2 regions of the Priestia sp. FSL W8-0001 genome follow, and region 1 is predicted to be linked to the other one. Evidence: riboswitches for the same ligand, from Rfam matches in the RefSeq annotation. Region 1 holds a riboswitch; the other holds the start of a gene.
The links. Region 1 has a riboswitch for thiamine pyrophosphate ahead of thiT (energy-coupled thiamine transporter ThiT). Riboswitches for the same ligand answer to the same signal wherever they lie in the genome.
Positions count from the first base shown of each region.

Region 2: linked by a shared signal. The riboswitch ahead of tenA (thiaminase II) and the one ahead of thiT (energy-coupled thiamine transporter ThiT) in region 1 are both predicted to bind thiamine pyrophosphate.

Region 1 is NZ_JBBPAL010000001.1:1,943,750-1,949,817, reverse strand. Features, by position in the region: gene MKZ18_RS10285 (TcaA NTF2-like domain-containing protein) at 1-1,149, opposite strand, end outside; gene MKZ18_RS10280 (TcaA NTF2-like domain-containing protein) at 1,179-2,123, opposite strand; gene thiT (energy-coupled thiamine transporter ThiT) at 2,309-2,881, opposite strand; TPP riboswitch at 2,942-3,044, opposite strand; gene MKZ18_RS10270 (GNAT family N-acetyltransferase) at 3,112-3,606, opposite strand; gene MKZ18_RS10265 (cysteine hydrolase family protein) at 3,702-4,280, opposite strand; gene MKZ18_RS10260 (cupin domain-containing protein) at 4,302-4,613, opposite strand; gene MKZ18_RS10255 (YqcI/YcgG family protein) at 4,588-5,355, opposite strand; gene MKZ18_RS10250 (alpha/beta fold hydrolase) at 5,559-6,068, opposite strand, start outside.
Region 2 is NZ_JBBPAL010000001.1:1,705,598-1,711,665, forward strand. Features, by position in the region: gene MKZ18_RS08990 (MerR family transcriptional regulator) at 1-86, opposite strand, end outside; gene MKZ18_RS08995 (SDR family NAD(P)-dependent oxidoreductase) at 354-776, shown strand; gene MKZ18_RS09000 (SDR family NAD(P)-dependent oxidoreductase) at 800-1,126, shown strand; gene MKZ18_RS09005 (ArsR/SmtB family transcription factor) at 1,142-1,444, shown strand; partial or broken gene MKZ18_RS09010 (aldehyde dehydrogenase family protein) at 1,556-2,098, shown strand; gene tenA (thiaminase II) at 2,431-3,120, opposite strand; TPP riboswitch at 3,233-3,331, opposite strand; gene MKZ18_RS09020 (sodium/glutamate symporter) at 3,727-5,103, shown strand; gene MKZ18_RS09025 (TspO/MBR family protein) at 5,279-6,022, shown strand.

The sequences.
Region 1 (6,068 bases):
TACGATTGTGTACACTCGGTAATACTCTTTTTCTTCTGTATGTTCATTAATGGTAATGTTCATAACTTCTTTCGTTTTTACTTCGTAGCTATTTGCTTCTTTAGACGTCCATTCTAAAACTTCAACCGTTGCAAGATCTTCTCGTATTGTTCGATCATAGAGTGTTTTGACAAGCTGCTGTTGTTCGCTAAACAACGTGCTATCTTTTTCAAAATAATGTTGAATGCGATCAAATTCATTAAGATTAATTGCTTCTGTTAAATCACGTAAATACGTTTCCGTAAACGAACGAACAACCGAAGCGTCTACTTCTGTAACCTTGTTCAAATCTACATCATTATCTTCCAAAGGCAAAGTTACTGGCACATCCTCTTGAACTTCGTTAATCCGCTCTGAACTCTTTGCCAAAACACCAAATTCTCCAGAATCATCTTTAAATAGTAAGATTTTTTCTTGATTACCATGTTCATCTTCAATAGTCGTTTCTTTGTTAAACGAAACTGCTTCGTTAGGCGTTATTTTTTTCAGATATTCTAAATACTCATCTGACGAAATATCTAACGGTTTTTGACGATACGTCATTTCGTCCCATTCATTTAACTTCCAACCATCTTTTCCGTATTTCATATTCAAGTAAATAGTTGTACCTCCGTTCCCTTTTTCGTCCAGTGGCTGAATAGCTGAGATTGAAAATTGACCGGGTCGGTTGTTAATCACTTTAAAACGTACGGTTGTCGCTAGATTTGGAATAGACTGCTCATCACATTGACAGTAATAAGAAGTGGCGATTGTTTTTAGTTTCGTAGCAACTAATGAACTCGTAGCAAATTCTTTGAGCCTAGGGCTTAGCAATTGAAAATCTGCTGGTTTCTCTTCACTGTCCCATCCCTCTTGTTTACCTAAGATATCAAATGTTTGGATAACATTCTTCAACGAATCTGTAGCAAGCTGTTTGGCTTCTTCATTTGTCACAACGGGAAGAGAAGAACTCTTTTGTGTCTCATTAGCAGACTCATCGACATCAACCAGAACGGTAGCTTCTGATTCAGGCTCTTTTGGTGTCGGAGCCGGAGCAGACTTTGTCTCACTACATGCTGACAGCACAAGCCACAGGGAACAAATTATGGCCACCATATATAGATTTCCCATTTGAATCCCCCTTTTTTCTTTTATCTTGTTTAACTTTCAAACGTGGACAGCTCAAATGCGCCTGCAGGAATCGTCCATTTAGACTCAGAAGCCTTTTCTAAATGATGAATAACAAAAAGAGAATTTGCTTTTAGGGTCACGACAATTGTTCCTTTATTTCCATTATTGTCCGTATCGTAATGAATAACAGCTTGATTATGTTTAAAAATTATGTTTTCTGCTTGTACTGTAGCTACTTCTACTGAATTTGGTGGCTTATAGGCATGAATCTTCACCGTAGCCTCTGAGCTAGAAGAAGCATAAAACTCTACGATTGGAGCACCTTTTAAGTCAGAATTGGCAGTGGACCATTTACCGTTATATTCATTTAAGCTAGCTGCTCTTGTAATAGCTGGTGCATTTGACTTCGTTTCTTCTGCTTTATCCATTGTATACGGCTCTACGCTTTTAATTCGCAATGTACCTTGATCGCTTATTAGCGTATACAATTGATTAATACTCTTTGTATAATCCTTTTTATTAGGTTGATGGATGGTGACCTCTTCAAACGTTTGTAAATTTATTTGATTTTTCTCAGCTTCATACCAGTTCACAACTTGAAACGTCTTTAGTTCTTGACGAATTCCTTGCTCCGAAAAATTATCAATTTTCATTACTTGCTGTTTATAAAACTCACTATCTTCTATTATATATGTCTGAATTGACTTAGCTGATTTATGAAGGATTCCATCATGTAAAGCCTTGAAGTAGCTATTCATAAACTGCGAGATTATTTTTTCATCTATTGTATCTGAAATATCATATCTGTACTGGTTTTCAACAACATCTTTCTTTGCTTCTTGATCATGACTTTCTATCTCTCCTGCAATCATCAAGTCCGTATCGACTTCAGTTGCTTTTTGAGCTTTTTGCTGACATCCTGCGAGTAAAAGGGATGTTGCAATCGTCATGTAAAGGAGATTACGTTTGTTCATTAACATGATTCCTTCCTACAAAAAATGGTATGTATATTCTTCCAACAAACAGACCTAGTATACCATTCTACAAAAAAACCCTCAACCCTTTCATAAAAAGAACAAAAACACTGAAAACATGTAAATTGGTTTAAAAACGCAAAAAACCTATAGGATGTTACTCCTATAGGTTTCATTCCTTTTATTTATGATGCGCGATTTAATACCACTCTTGCAGCAGACGGAATTAATACGGCTAAAATGATTAGGCAAGCAATCATGGATCCCACCATTGCTAGTCCGTTCATCGTAAATGAATACCATAATGCAGATACTCCTTTTGGCGCATAAGAGCCCCAAAAAATAATCCCTGCAACAAAGTGCCAAAAATAGCGAGCAACGCTGCCGATAACAATTGCTAAAATAATAAATGTAAATGCTTTTGTTCGATTGTTAGTAGCTAAGTTCTGCTTAATAGCACCAGACAATAGCCCTGCTAGACCAATGAATGCAAATGCAATAAAATATTCGATAAATGCTTGTAGAGGTGTTAATACATAAGCAGTACCCGTGACAACTTGTAGCAATCCCCACAAAAATCCAGCTACCACGCCTGATTTAAATCCCCATCGAAAGCAAATAATGAAGATTGGTACCATGGAAAATGATATGGACACGGCAGGTGCAATTGTAATTGATGGCAATATATCAATTATCATTGCTAGAGCTGCAAAGATTGCCACTTCAATTTTCGCTTGTAAAGACATTCCTTTGTTCATCGTCTTTTCACTCCTGTTGTAAAATCATTAGTATTCAACGACAAACACAGGAGGCAGCACAAGCTGCACGCTCCACACTCCCTACGCTAGCATTAACTAACAGGTTCAAAGGGTCAGAACAATTGGTTCACTCTCAGCCATTCAGGCTCCCCCTGTGGTACGTTGATATGTATTATTAGAACGCTTTCTATTATAACATAATTCTCAAACAAGATACTATTTAATTTCACTTAAAGAATCAGTTGATAAAACAGAACATCTTGCCATTGATTGAACTTCCATCCTACTTCTTTAAATTCCCCACAAAAGTTAAATCCAAACTGTTCATGCATTTTAATACTTTTATCGTTTCCTTTTGTAATACCAGAAATAACAACGTGATGATTTAACTCTTTTGCTTGTACTAGAATAGCTTCCATTAACCTTTTACCAATTCCAAATCCTTGGTGAGCTTCATCTACATAAACGGAGAGTTCAACTGTTCGAATATATGCTTCTTTATCACGGTAGGAAGACAAAGATGCGTATCCAGCTACTTCACCATTTCGTTCAGCAACAAGCAGTGGAAACAGTTGACTTTGGTCGTGAGATTCAAACCAGCTTTTACGTTGCCCAATTGTTACAGGAGTTAAGTCAAATGTTGCTGCGCTTTGGCGTACTGACTGATTATAAATAGCCACCATTGTAGGTAAGTCTTCTGCTAAAGCTTTTCTAATTACTGTCATGATGTATCGTGCTCCTTTTTCAAAATGATGTTTCTATTGTACTTGTTTTTGTCAGAATAATCTACACAAAAAACCTGATGCAAAAGCATCAGGCCTCATTTTATATATTGATAGGATTGCAGTACGCGTAGGGCTTCGGATGTTGAAGTAACCGTTGCAAATTCATTGTGAAGAGATGATAAGCTTAAGCGATGAACATCTTCTGCTGCAAAAGTTGTTTCACCGTCATATGATAACAGATTGAAACACGCAGTTGCATCGTGGATGACGTAAGTGCGATAACCTAAGTTTCCTGCCATGCGTGCCGTTGTAGAGACGCAATGGTTCGTTGTTAAACCTACTAGTATAAGCGTATCGTATCCGTTTTCCTTCAGATAGTTATCCAGTTCTGTTCCTATAAAACAGCTATTTTTATGCTTTCGAATTAAGTATTCATCACCAACAGGACCGAAACCTTCTTTGAAACGGAATCCTTCCGTCCCTGGAAAAAGAGGAGATGTTTCGCTTTTTGAAGCATGCTGGACATGAATAACCGGAAACTGCTGTCTCCTCCAAGCTTGTAAAAGAGTGAGCATATTATCTTCTGCATGAATATTATTACGAGTTCCCCAAGCATCTTGTTCAAAACCTTTTTGTACATCTATTATGATTAAAACAGGGTTTGATTGAATCATTCCAGTCATCAACTTCTTTCATCAAAATTTTAAAATGGAGATTACATACGTACAACCATTCACATCAGCTTTTGACGCATGCTTTGTGTGTTTTGGTAAATAAATACGATCTCCCGCTTCGCACTGAGTTGTTTCTCCCTCAACTGTAAAATAAATAGATCCTTTAATAATATGAAGAATCTCGTCGGTAGGGTGAGTATGACTTGGGTGTTCCTGCCCTGCAACATCATGTTGAACCTCTACATAACCGGTATGTTTTGGAAGTAGTTCATGTATAACTTCTTCAAGACCACCGCCAATTCCTTTTTTAATAAAGGCTTTTTTTAACTCCATCTCTTTCACTCCTTTTTAGCTTGAATGGACATTCTGTTGGGAACGAGTTGTTAACATCTCGTAAGAAATACTGCTTCCATTCATGATTTTCTTGATCTCCATACCATCCTAGATGAGGATGCGCTTCAACTTTGTCGTAATCTTCAAGTCGATTCCGAACCGTTTTTTGAACTTGCTGTCCCATTTTTGTATGAGGAGTCATTCCCTCAAACACCCATCTAGGCTGAAATGTAATTATGAAACTGCTGCTCTTTCGGCTTTTTCGTAATTCATGTACAGGCGTATTACAGACAACAAATATTGGCTCACCTTCAAAACAAAACTCCCATAGAGGATCGTTAGGGTTTTTGGGGATTTCTTCGGGCCAAGGCTTTCCATCAATTCGATGTAAAAATGTGAGGGTATCCCAAAACATCGTTTCATACTGAATCATCGTACGTTTTTTATGTTCAGGCTCAAAGAACACAACAAATGATGTATAGCGACCTAATGTGCGAAAGCATGCCATATATTCTTTAAGTGCATCTGCACAGAGCCTGATATCTTTATAATTATATGGTGAAGACACAAACGCAAATCGCAGCAAATCTTTTTTTAATCCCTCTACTCCTAAAATGCAGGGGAAAGGGTTCTCTTCAGAAAGCATGTCTTGACTAAAATCACTAAAAACCGCTTTTCCCCATTCAGGAACAATAGGCGAATCCATAATTTCCTTGCTATTGAATAGCTTTTTATTTCTCATTAAAACCCTCCTTACAGATTTCCACCAGATATTTTTATTAGAAACAGGGACGCTTTATATTCGTTTTCCTTGTATTTTCCAAATTCACAAACGACCGGAATAGGAAATAAGTAAACTTTTAGAAAGAAAGGCTTTTGGTAGGAATTCCACCGATTTGCCTATAGAAGACCGTTTATCACCATAATTTTATATCCTCGTTGCAGTCAACCTCTTTTCGCAGCAGAATAAACAATGTCTTTTAAGGTTTCTGTAAACTTTTTTTGTTCATCGTAAAAAAGGCCGTGACCGCTCTTTTCAAAAGGAATTAACGTTGAACCCTCAATTCCTTTATGCATGGCTTCAGCTAAAGGAAACGGACAAATTTGATCTTTCTTTCCGTGTAAAATATACGCTTTTACAAAAATTTGACTCAAGTCTTCACGGAGATCTTCATCACGCAGTGACTTTGCTGTTTTAATCGTTCCGTGACCCGAAGCTTCTAGACCTAGTAATTGAAACCAATCTCTAAAAGAAGAGCTAATTTTTGAATTAAAAAATTTCTGGCCAAAATCGGCGAGCATAGCTGGTCGATCTTGATACGTCGCTTGAATGATGCTATCTACTTCTCCCTTAGAAAGTCCATAAGGAAAATCGTCTCTTTTAATAAAGTTAGGGACAGCTGCACCAGCTAGAATCAGTTTGTTCACACCAAATCCTAAATGTCTACTCATATA
Region 2 (6,068 bases), 240 kb from region 1:
TGTAAGGAACTTTCCCACCCTTTTAATGTGCGACGATCTATATCTAGGCGGTCACATACAGCTTTAATTGTATAAATTTCAGTCATTTTTTTTCCTCCTCTAATTCTTTCCTAATAATAAAAAGTATGTACTAGCTTGATTTTCGTTGTATGTTGTATTCACCATATCTAACTAATTTTTCCTGCTAGGTGACAAAGGTTGTCAAAACTAGACGACATTAGCCTTTTATGTAAACAAAAAGAGAAATTTGTAAAATGCTCGTATGTATAAAAAGTTGACAGTATAAACTAAGTTCGATAAGATATGTTCAAATGTTTAAGTTTTTAAACATATAAACGCAAGGGCTGTTTTAAATGGAAAAAGGATATGCTTTGATTACAGGTGCGTCAGGTGGAATTGGAAGACAATTGGCATATCATTTTGCGGAAGATGGCTATTCACTCGTATTAGTAGCACGTAGTAAAGAAAAGCTGGAAGAGTTAAAGAAAGAGCTTGAAAATAACTATTCAATTTCTGTTTTAATTAGTATAAAAGATCTTTCTAAACAAAAAGAGGCGTTAAAGCTTTACGATGAAATAAAGCAACAACGTATTACGGTTCAGTTTCTAGTCAACAATGCTGGCTTCGGTTTATATGGTACATTTATCGAGACATCTTGGGCTGAAGAAGCAGATATGATTGACTTAAATATAAAAACGCTCACGTATTTAACGAAGCTATTCTTACCAGAAATGGTGGAGCGTAACCAAGGGCGAATTCTTAACATTGATCAGTAGCTTCTTTTTTACCTGGACCATTGATGGCTGTTTACTATGCAACAAAGGCCTATGTTTTATCGTTTACTGAAGCGTTGGAGAATGAGTTGAAAGATACTAATATAACCATTAGTGCGCTTTGCCCGGGGCCTACTAAGACGGGCTTTAGTGACCGAGCTAATTTAAGTAGCTCAAAATTATTTGAATCAGGGGCTCTCCATGTGGAAGATGTAGCGAAAGTAGGTTATGAACAATTCATGAGAGGGAAAACGATTATTATACTTGGAGCTAAAGTAGCAACTATGCTGCCGAGGTTTTTCCCACGTAAGCTTATTACAAAAGTTGTAAGAAGTATGCAAGAAGTTAAGTAAGAGAGGATAGGTAGCATGAGTACACGCGCAGTGGAATTATTTCGATCAAGTATTCCTGTTTTTCAAGCACTAAGCGATTCAGCGAGACAGGACATTATTTTATTATTAGCAGAAAAGGAACCACTAACGGTCAATGAAATCGCAAAAGAATCAACCCTCTCTCGACCAGCAGTTTCTCATCATTTAAAAATATTACGTGACCAAAAGCTTGTAAGTATTGAGCAAAAAGGAACGCAGCGTTATTATTCACTCGCATTAGAAGATGCGGTAGGGCTATTAAAGGAATTAATTTCAACAATTGAAAAAGAATGTTTATGATCAAAGAGGTGAAGAAATGAAGCATAGTGAGTATTACGTTACAGATGAGAACATTATCAGCAATATTGTCGAAAAGCAAAAGCGGTAACGCAGTTTTATGGCGAAGATGTACTCACAAGCGGGCGTTATGGCAGAATTGTCAGTGAGAGACACTTCGATCGTTTAATTGAGTTTTTACAAGATGGAAAAGTTGTAATTGGCGGTAATTATAATGAAGAAACGCTCCAGATTGCTCCAACCGTCTTAGACGAAGTAAAATGGGATTCAAGCGTTATGCAAGACGAAATTTTCGGTCCAATTTTACCTCTTATTGAATATGAAAGTGTAGATGAGGTCGTAAGTGCAGTTCATCAAAAAGCAACGCCGCTAGCTCTATATTTGTTTTCAGAAAGTGAAGAGGTTCAGCAGCAAATTATTAACACGGTTTCATTTGGGGGAGGGTGCATTAACGATACGATTATGCACCTGGCAACGCCGCACCTGCCATTTGGAGGAGTTGGAGAGAGTGGAATCGGTCAATATCACGGTGAGGCAAGCTTTAAAACGTTTTCACACTTTAAAAGCGTGCTGAAGCAAACAACAAAGTTTGATTTTGCCTTTAAGTATCCGTCTGATAACCAAAGTCTAAAAACGATTAAAAAGTTTTTGAAATAACGTCAAACGAAGAGGCTGGGACATAAGTAATTCAGCCAATGATAAACCTGAACGATTGAGAGTTTCTCGCTTTTAATCGTTCAGGTTTTTTGGTTCATTGTGAAAACAATGTTGGAAACAGGGTGGAATGGAGCGTAGGACACTCGACTCCTGCGGGAAAGAGAGGGAAGACTGAGATCCCGCAGCGCAGCGAGGAAGCTCAGGTTCCTCCCCGCGGAAAGCGAGTGGCCGTAGCGCAATGGAACGAACGTGTTCAGACAAACCAAAAAGATTGGAACAGCTATTGTTCGTCTCTTAGAAGCAATCATTTTGTTATGTCCCAAACTCGTTTGTTATGAGTGCACGATGGTTTGAGATAGAGGCCATTGCTCTTGTTTGTAGGCCATGTCCCAAAATAGATACTCAAGTTCGCAACTTTTGATAAAATGCTCTTTCATACGTCTACGTTCCTCAGCTGAAGCTTTTTCTGCTAACTCATCTAATTTGTCACAAAACCATTTTGTCGTTTCTTTCATTTCTCCATTGGTATAAAAGGAAATCCATTCGTAAAAAGGGTGATCCGGTGTTAAGTTCACTTCGCCTGCAATGCGCTTGCCAATTTCAACGTATGTCCATGGACATGGCAGTAGCACAGCAATAATTTCACCTAGTGTCCCTGTATGTGCGACCGTCATCATATGGCTAATATAATGATTTGCTGTTGGTGCTAAGGGCTGATGCTTCATATCTTCATAACGAATGCCAGCTACTTTACAAAAATTATTATGAGGATGGACTTCACTATGTAAAACAATTGAAATACCGTTATTAAACACTTCCATTTCATCACGGGTACTACATTTTGTTAACGCCGCACCGTATATGCGAACAAAAGCAGTTAAATATTCATAATCCTGTGACACATAATGAATTAAAGCTTCTTTTGGAACTTTTCCTTCCTTAATACCTGCAACAAATGGATGTTGAAAGATGGCATCGTAAATGTAAGCTGCTTCTTTGCGTAATTGAGCTGAAAATGACAATTGATATTCCTCCCTAATTGAATCCACAAGGAACGCGCTTATAAATGTAGGCAATAACAAAAAAAACACCCCATTATATGGAGTGGTAAAGACAGTTGTTGGTGTATTACACGACAACGCCGTACCACTTTCCTACGCTGGTATAAGCCAGATCAGGTTCAAAGGGATCAAGATTCCTTGTCTCAGCCAAACGGCACCCCTAGTGGATTCTTTCATTTTATTCTTATTCAATTTAACATAAAAAAAAGAATTATACAAAAGTTTAGAAAGAATGGTTCAAAAGTAACGGAAGTAGTAGTTTGAATAGTGATATTTTTTAAAAAAATAAACGAGATAAATTACATATGAAACTAGTAACTAAACGATTGAAGTAGTTAATGAAAAAATGAGAAAATTGTCACGAATCTTGTCGGAATGTGCAAAGGCTGTGCTATCATGCTATAATAATTGTAAGCTCGTTACGTTTAAACAAGCTCAATTAAAGAATTAAGCTACAAATTGAAGAGGTATTTAGCTGAAGCTAAATGGCCTTTTCAGTTTGCCTAGTTTAATATAAATTAGTCCTGTCGATTTAGTAGGAATTATATTTTTTAAGGAGGTTGTTTAATGAATCTATCAGCATGGGATTTATTTGTGGATCTTGGTTTCATCTCACTGTTATTAGTGGCTGGTACCATTATTCGAGCAAAGGTCAGGTGGGTACAAAACTTATTTTTACCTGCGAGTATTATTGCCGGAATATTGGGTTTAGCATTAGGGCCAAACGGTATTGGCCTCATTCCATTCACTGATCAAATTGGAACTTATCCAGGTATTCTAATCGCGGTTATTTTTGGTGCAATTCCAATTGCAACTCAAAGTGTAAAGTTTAAAGAAATAGCGGGTCGCGTAGGTAGTATGTGGTCGTATTCTCAAATGATTATGCTAGCAATGTGGGGCGTCGGTTTACTATTTTCATTGCTGCTATTAAATAACGTTTGGGGAGATTTAAACTTAGGATTTGGCTTGTTATTAGCAGCAGGATTTATCGGTGGACATGGAACAGCGGCTGCTGTCGGAGATGCGTTTGCAAAGCAAGGATGGGAAGAAGGATTATCGCTAGCGATGACATCAGCAACAATTGGTGTTATTTGCTCAATCGTAGTAGGGTTGGCGTTCATTAAATATTATTCGAAAAAAGGTGAAACAAATTATCTTGCAAGATTTGAAGACTTACCACGAGAATTAAGAACAGGATTAATCCCCCCTGAAAAGCGCACTTCTACAAAAATGGATACGGTATCATCGATTGCTGTTGATCCACTTGTCTTACATGTGGCTTTAGTGACAATTATCGCATTAGGTGGCTACTATTTAAGTGAGCTAGGTCAAACGTTGTTGCCTTCAGTAACAATACCGGCTTTTTCACTAGCTTTTCTTGTAGGTTTAGCTATTAAAGGTATTATGAAGAAAACGAATAGCGATCAGTATATTAATGCAGATGTAATGAACAGAATTAGTGGAAGTGCAACAGACTTCTTAGTTGCGTTTGGTATTGCTTCTATTAGTTTATCAGCGGTAGCAAGCTATATTGTACCTTTTGCACTGTTATTATTATTCGGTCTGTTGTTTGCATGGTTTGTATTCCGAGTTCTTTCTGGCAAGTTCTTTGGTCCAATTTGGTTTGAACGAGGAATTTTCACTTGGGGATGGATTACAGGAACAACGGCAATGGGAATCGCACTATTGCGTATCGCGGATCCTGAAAGCAAAAGTAAAACACTCGATGATTACGCGTTGGCATATATACCGATTGCGCCGGTAGAGATTCTCCTTATTACATTTGCTCCATTAATGATTGCAACGAGCCAGCATTGGTTGTTTGTGCTTATTACAATTGGAGCAAGCATAGCTATTTATTTATTTGCCATGTTAAGAGGATGGGTTAAAAACGAAAAGAAATCATCCAGTCAATCAAGAAGTATAGAAGCAAACTCAAAATAACAACTCAGCCTAAGGCTGAGTTGTTATTTTTTTAGGAGTCAAAAGGCCTATTCTAAGAAAAATTGTTAACGAGTGCATAAATTTAAGTCAGACGAGGTATTAATGAAGAGAAGCTACTATTTTATCTTTTTAGCTAGAACAACTATATTTACATCTACAGGAAAGGAGAAATAGTATGGCAAATTTTCGTTTTTATAGTATCTTAAATGCGATTGGTTTAGTTCTTGTGTTAATCGTAAACTATTTAGCGAACGCTTTACCAATAGGTGGTCAAACTACAGGTGAAGTATCTGATAGCGTACCAACACTGTTTACGCCAGCAGGCTATGCGTTTGCGATATGGGGCCTAATTTATACGCTTCTAATTATCTGGATTATTCGTCAATTTATTGCGAGAGAAGATCAAAAAGAAATCTATGCGAAAATTGGTATTTGGTTCTTCATTAGTTGTTTACTAAATAGTGCATGGATTTTTATCTTTCAATATCGTTACTTTACTCTTGCTTTACTCGTCATCGTTCTATTCTTAGTAACGCTAATGATTATTTACTCCATCATTCAAAATTCCAGAATGACAACATGGTTTATGAGGCTGCCGATTTCTATTTATATTGGCTGGGTATCCGTAGCAACAATTGTTAATGTCTTTGTTGTATTCCAAGCTAATGGAATCGAAACGCTGTTTGGTTTAGGTGAACAGACGTGGGCAATCATTATGCTTGTAGTGGGCGGAATATTAGGCGTTTTGTTTACAAGAAAAAACAGAGATATCGCATACTCACTCGTATTCATATGGGCTTTTATTGCAATTTCTGTTAAGCAAAGCGCATACTCAGGGATTGTAACAACAGTTTGGGTTGTAGTCGTAATATTGGCACTTAATATCATTGTTCAGCTCATTCGTAATTATCGAAAGTGAAGAAATCCTAGCGATTGCTAGGGTTTCTTTTTTTCGTTACGATCCT